2 regions of the Clostridium algidicarnis genome follow, and region 1 is predicted to be linked to the other one. Evidence: a T-box and tRNA genes for the amino acid it is inferred to sense, from the RefSeq annotation. Region 1 holds a T-box; the other holds one or more tRNA genes.
What was found. The T-box of region 1 lies ahead of metG (methionine--tRNA ligase). A T-box ahead of a tRNA ligase gene usually reads a tRNA of that ligase, here a tRNA-Met.
Positions count from the first base shown of each region.

Region 2: it has a tRNA-Met gene. The T-box ahead of metG (methionine--tRNA ligase) is inferred to sense a tRNA for this amino acid. The anticodon was not compared.

Region 1 is NZ_JNLN01000001.1:2,307,630-2,310,978, forward strand. Features, by position in the region: gene BV55_RS0110950 (endonuclease MutS2) at 1-1,150, shown strand, start outside; T-box leader at 1,315-1,579, shown strand; gene metG (methionine--tRNA ligase) at 1,643-3,271, shown strand.
Region 2 is NZ_JNLN01000001.1:794,904-798,252, reverse strand. Features, by position in the region: gene yabQ (spore cortex biosynthesis protein YabQ) at 3-389, shown strand; gene BV55_RS0104030 (FtsB family cell division protein) at 477-755, shown strand; gene BV55_RS0104025 (S1 domain-containing RNA-binding protein) at 829-1,233, shown strand; tRNA gene BV55_RS0104020 (tRNA-Leu) at 1,494-1,582, shown strand; tRNA gene BV55_RS0104015 (tRNA-Met) at 1,615-1,690, shown strand; tRNA gene BV55_RS0104010 (tRNA-Met) at 1,704-1,780, shown strand; tRNA gene BV55_RS0104005 (tRNA-Leu) at 1,786-1,874, shown strand; tRNA gene BV55_RS0104000 (tRNA-Met) at 1,907-1,982, shown strand; tRNA gene BV55_RS0103995 (tRNA-Met) at 1,996-2,072, shown strand; tRNA gene BV55_RS0103990 (tRNA-Leu) at 2,078-2,166, shown strand; tRNA gene BV55_RS0103985 (tRNA-Met) at 2,199-2,274, shown strand; gene spoIIE (stage II sporulation protein E) at 2,723-3,349, shown strand, end outside.

The DNA of each region.
Region 1 (3,349 bases):
ATTGGCTACGTTAACAGATATGCTTTTTGAAAGAATAAAAGATTTGAAGATGAATGTTGATGTTATATCTGAATATGATATGATCTGGGCAAAAGCTAAATATAGTAAAAGAATAAAGGGAATTAAACCTAAACTCAATGAATATGGATATATAAAGATTATTAAAGGAAAGTATCCTCTTATTAAAAATAGTATACCCTTAGATTTTGAAATTGGTGAAAATTACAGAGGTTTAATAATAACAGGACCAAATGCAGGGGGTAAAACTGTAGTATTAAAGACAATTGGCTTGTTAACATTGGGAGTACAATCAGGATTTCATATAGAAGCTGAAGAAGGGACAGAGCTTTCAGTATTTAAAAAGTTATTTGTTGATATTGGTGATGATCAAAGTGTTGAAAATGCGTTAAGTACATTTTCATCTCATATAAAAAATCTAGCTGAAATAATTAAAGAAAGTACAAAGGCAACACTGCTATTGTTTGATGAAATTGGCAGTGGAACAGAACCAAATGAAGGATCTGCCTTGGCTATTGCCATATTAGAAGAACTGTATCATAAGGGCTCAATAACTATAGCAACTACTCATTATGGAGAAATAAAAAATTTTTCAAAAGAACATCCTGATTTTGAAAATGCAGCTATGGAGTTTGAAAAAGAAACCCTAGAACCACTATATAAGCTTAGTATAGGAAAAGTAGGCCATAGTAATGCTTTATATATTTCTAAAAAGATGGGATTACATTATTCAATTATTGATAAAGCAAGAGAATATATTGATACTAAAAGTTATAATTATGCTTTAATAAAAGGTAGTAAGGTTATAAAAAATAAAGAGTTACAAGTAAAGGAAGATTTTTATGAATACTCTGTAGGTGATAAAATTATTCTTTTAGAAAATAATGAATCAGCCATTGTATATAAAGAAAGAGATAGATTAAATAATGTGACTATACTATACAATAAGGAATTTATTGAGGTTAACTATAAAAGAATAAAACTAGAATTAAAGGCAAGTGAACTTTATCCAGAGGGTTATGATTTAAATCAGTTATTCATAAGCTATAAGGAAAGAAAGTTAGAAAAAGATATTGAGAGAGGCTCGAAAAAGGTACTAAAAGAAATAAAAAAAGAAACTTCAAAGTGTTGAACATTCAGATGGATATGAATAGAATTTACAGAAGAATAAACTAGAAAGATCTAACTTGCAACTAATACGAAGAATACTGGCATAAGCAAAGGTTATTTTAAATAAAATTGGATGCAATAAATTTAATAATATTGACAATATAAATTGATAGAGTATAATAAAGTATAAATGCAAAGAAGAGGAAAGTAATTTTAAGAATACTTATACAGAGAGTTCCCATTGGTGAGAGGGAGCAGAGGATATTAAAGTGAAAATGGCCTTGGAGCGGTGCACTGAGATTTGATTATAAATTAAGGTTGCAACGGATTCACCCGTTATAGTGATAGAGTATAATCATATAAATTATTTTATGACGTACTTGAAGAGATATATATTGTGAAGTATATATGAAATAGGATGGTATCACGAAGTTTTACTCTCGTTCCTAAGATTAGTTTCTTAGGACGGGAGTTTTTTTATTATCTAAAATTATCAATTAGAGGAGGAATTATTATGAATATTTTTATTGGGGGAGCATGGCCTTATGCTAATGGATCATTGCATATAGGACATATAGCTGCACTGTTACCAGGTGATGTACTTGCAAGATATTATAGAGCAAAGGGAGAAAAGGTGTTATATGTTTCCGGAAGTGATTGTCACGGCACGCCAATATCAATTAGAGCAAAAAATGAGGGAGTATCACCAAAAGATATTGCTGATAAATATCATAATGAATTTAAGTATTGCTTTGATAAATTAAACTTTTCTTATGATTATTATTCTAGAACAGATGATGAATTTCATAAAGATGAAGTTCAAGATGTAATAAGGTTGCTCCATAAAAAGGGATTAATTTATGAAAAGGATGTTGAGCAAATTTATTGTGAACATTGCAATCAATTTTTGCCAGATAGATATGTAGAAGGAAAGTGCCCTAAATGCAATGCTATAGCAAGAGGAGATCAATGTGACAGTTGTGGTGAGCTATTAGAACCACTTGAATTATCAGAAAGGAAATGTAAGCTATGCAATAATGAACCTATAGTAAAAGCAACAAAACAGCTATATTTAGCCCTATATAAATTAGCAAATGAAATTAAAGGTAACTTAGAAAAGTCAAAGGACAACTGGAGAGTCAATGCAGTAAATAATACAGAAAGATATTTAAGGGAAGGGCTATTAGATAGGGCTATATCTAGAGATTTATCATTAGGAATAGATATTCCAATTAAAGGTTTTGAGGACAAAAAGGTATATGTATGGATAGATGCGGTGCTTGGATATCTTTCTTCAAGTAAAAAGTGGTCAATAGAAAAAGGAGAATCCTATGAAAGTTTTTGGAATGAAAAAGCCATTTCTTATTATGTACATGGAAAGGATAATATACCATTTCATACAATAATACTGCCAGCTTTACTAAGTGGAATAGGATATGAAAGGTTACCAGATAGAATAATATCTAGTGAATACTTAACATTAGAAGGAAAGAAAATATCTACAAGTAATAACTGGGCAGTGTGGGTACCTGATATAATTGAGCGTTACAATGTGGATTCTTTAAGATACTTTTTATTGATAAATGCACCTGAAAAGAGAGATACTGATTTTTCTTGGAGGGAATTCATAAATAGTAATAATGGCGAGTTATTAGGTGCCTATGGAAATTTGGTAAATAGAACCTTAGTATTTGTTAAAAAATATTTTAATAATACCATTCCAAAAGGAAATGTTAATGATAGGAAAGTTGACATTAAAAGATTATATAAGGAAGTTGGCGAACATATTGAAAGTGGTAATTTAAAGATTGGCATTGAAGTAATTTTCGAATTTATAAGAAGTGTAAATAAATATTTTGACCAAAAAGAGCCATGGATAACAGTTAATTCTGATATAAAAGATTGTAGTAATACCATATATAACTGCCTATATTCAATAATAAATATTGCTAACTTATTAAATCCATTTTTACCTAAGTCATCTAGTAAGATTGAAGAGTGGTTAGGTATAGAATGCAACCAGTGGAAGGATATAGAGATTAAAGAAGGAAAAGAAATCAGTGAGTTTAATATATTGTTTCAAAGGATTGATAAAAAGGTTATAGATGAAGAGACAAACGCTCTAGTAGGAGGAGATAGATAATTAAATGCTCATAAGAAGGAAAAGGGAATATTTTGTAGAATTATATATTAACTATATATCAAAATTAAATATGTTATA
Region 2 (3,349 bases), 1.5 Mb from region 1:
ACATGATAATACCTTTATTATTTCAACTTAAAACTATACTATTTAGCATATTATCAGGTATTATAACAGGTATTTTATTTGACTTTTATAGAATTATAAGAGGACACAATAAAAATAAAGTATTAGCAGTTTTCCAAGATCTTTTATTTTGGATTTTAGCATCAATTATTGTATTTGTTTTTTTGCTTTATACCAATTATGCTCTTATTGTACCCTATGTTTACCTATACATAGCTCTAGGGATATATATATACCTTAAACTTTTAAGTGAATATATTTTAAAATTACAATATGCTATATATAGATTTATAGCAAAAGTGTTTAGAGTAGGCTTTAATCACGTATTTTACCCACTAAAATTAATATTTTATAACAAAAGTAAAAAATAACTATGAAAACACTTGAATAAAATAGGTTTTATATTTAAAATAGAGATATAGATAAACCATACTATTATCTTAAAGGGGAAAAGAACTATGAAAAGCAAGAAAATTACCCTTAAAAGCGTAATAATAATTTTATTATTGATTTTTAGCTTATATACAGTAATAACCCAACAACTAACTATGGGTAAAATTAAAAGAGATATATATAAGCAAGAAAAGGAGCTAGAATTAGTAAAAGAAAAAAATCAAAAGTTAAAAGATGAATTTGAGTTATCAAACACTGGACTTTACAAGGAAAAACAAGTAAGAGAAAGATTGGGATATGTAAAGGACGGAGAGACTCCTGTAATAGACAGTAAGTCAGAGTAACTCACTTGAGTTTAGGTTTATTATTTTATATAATATAATATATTAATTATTTTTAAGGAGGAGTCTTTTTAATATGACCTTAATGGCAGGAAACATTTTAGAAGGTACAGTGGTTAACATTACTAATTTTGGGGCTTTTGTTGAAGTTGAAGGAAAAACAGGTTTAGTTCATATTTCTGAAGTAGCAGATAATTTTGTTAAGGATATAAGAGAATATCTTAAAGAACAAGATAAAGTAAAAGTAAAAGTTATTTCTATAGATGATAATGGCAAAATTAGTCTTTCCATCAAACAAGCTATTGTAAAGCAAAGATCTAATAAACCAGTTGAAATTGATTGGGAATCAGAAAAAGGTAAGGCAGCTTCAGGTAACTTTGAAGATATAATGACAAGATTTTTAAAGGATAGTGAAGAAAGATTACAAGATGTTAAAAAACATCAAGATAATAGATCAAGAGGATATAATAAGAAAATGTAACTTAATATGATAAGTAGTAACCTCCTAGATTTTTAATATAGGGGGTTATTTTTATTTTAAAAGGCTATTTGATTTTATTAAAAATTAAAAATTAGAAAGATTATTAATAAAACTGATAGCTTTGAAAGGCTTACGTTGTAACATGTTAATGGACTTTTAATATACAAAAATAATATATAAAAGGCATATAGAAAAAAGTTGTTGACAATAGATATAACATCATATATAATAATGTATGTCGCCAAGAAAAAACATAAAACGCTGGAGTGGCGGAACTGGCAGACGCACAGGACTTAAAATCCTGCGGTGGTTAAACACCGTACCGGTTCGATTCCGGTCTTCAGCACCAATGTACTTATATATTTGATTAAATAATAATATCGCGGAGTGGAGCAGTTGGCAGCTCGTCGGGCTCATAACCCGAAGGTCGTGGGTTCAAGTCCTACCTCCGCAACCAAAAAAGTAAATATGGCGGAATAGCTCAGCTGGCTAGAGCATTCGGTTCATACCCGAAGGGTCGTAGGTTCAAGTCCTATTTCCGCTACCAAAAGTGCTGGAGTGGCGGAACTGGCAGACGCACAGGACTTAAAATCCTGCGGTGGTTAAACACCGTACCGGTTCGATTCCGGTCTTCAGCACCAATTTACTTACATATTTAATTAAATAATAATATCGCGGAGTGGAGCAGTTGGCAGCTCGTCGGGCTCATAACCCGAAGGTCGTGGGTTCAAGTCCTACCTCCGCAACCAAAAAAGTAAATATGGCGGAATAGCTCAGCTGGCTAGAGCATTCGGTTCATACCCGAAGGGTCGTAGGTTCAAGTCCTATTTCCGCTACCAAAAGTGCTGGAGTGGCGGAACTGGCAGACGCACAGGACTTAAAATCCTGCGGTGGTTAAACACCGTACCGGTTCGATTCCGGTCTTCAGCACCAATTTACTTATATATTTAATTAAATAATAATATCGCGGAGTGGAGCAGCTGGCAGCTCGTCGGGCTCATAACCCGAAGGTCGTGGGTTCAAATCCTACCTCCGCAACCAAAATTAAATATAGATAAAAGTTTATCTAGTATTAAAAAGTATTCGTTAAGATTAATCTTAGCGAATACTTTTTATTTGGGTCTAAAAATAAATTAAATAGATATTTAAACTTTAATGTTATAATTCTTACTTGAAGTAAATAATTTGTTAATGTAAGAGAAATAATATGTGGATATCTTTTTATAACCAAAAGTTATCCACATATTAATAGGATTTTTTTTAATACATGACAAATAAAATATAATTTTAATAGGATACCATATTAAATAATGTGTATTTTTTGAATTTAAGAAAAGATGAGAGCATTTTATGTCCTAATAATAAAAAAGTTTCATACAGCTTATGACATTTATTTCCTCCAGCTCTTGTTATAATCTAATTAAGATAAAGGTTACTTACATTAGATTAAGAAGAAAAGAACTCAAAGAATTAAAGGGGGAAATATACTATGCAATATGGTGCGGAGGTTGTAACTTATAAAAGACTAAAAGAAAGTGCTAAAGAAGAAAAAAGAGAAGAATATGTATCAGTGATTAAAATAATTCTATATTTTTTGGCGGCTATATCTATAAGTAGGGTAATGCTAATTAATAGTACAGCTCCTTTTGGGATAGCTTTTATAATGGCGGTTGTTAATGAAAAGAAGGATAAACTCGATATTGCAGTTGGCACAGGAGCTCTCATAGGATATGTTACCCTATATAATAAAATTGAAGATATAGCTCTTTATATAATAATTATAGGTAGCTCTATACTTTTTGCACATTTAACAACAAAAATAAACAGAAGAAAAAGAATAACATATTTAACTGTAATCATGCTATTAGAATCTATATTTTTTAGAATGATAATAAGTGGATATACACTTGGTATAAATATACTCACTTCGATCTTTCAGATAGGATGTATAATTCCTATTTATATAATTATAGATTACGCATTAACCTGTTCAAAGGATTTTAAAAGTAAGCATCTTTTTACAAATGAAGAAATAATAAGTATGGCTATATTGCTATCCTTAACAATTTCAGGTACATGGGGGATTAAGATTTTTAACATAGATATTAGAAATATT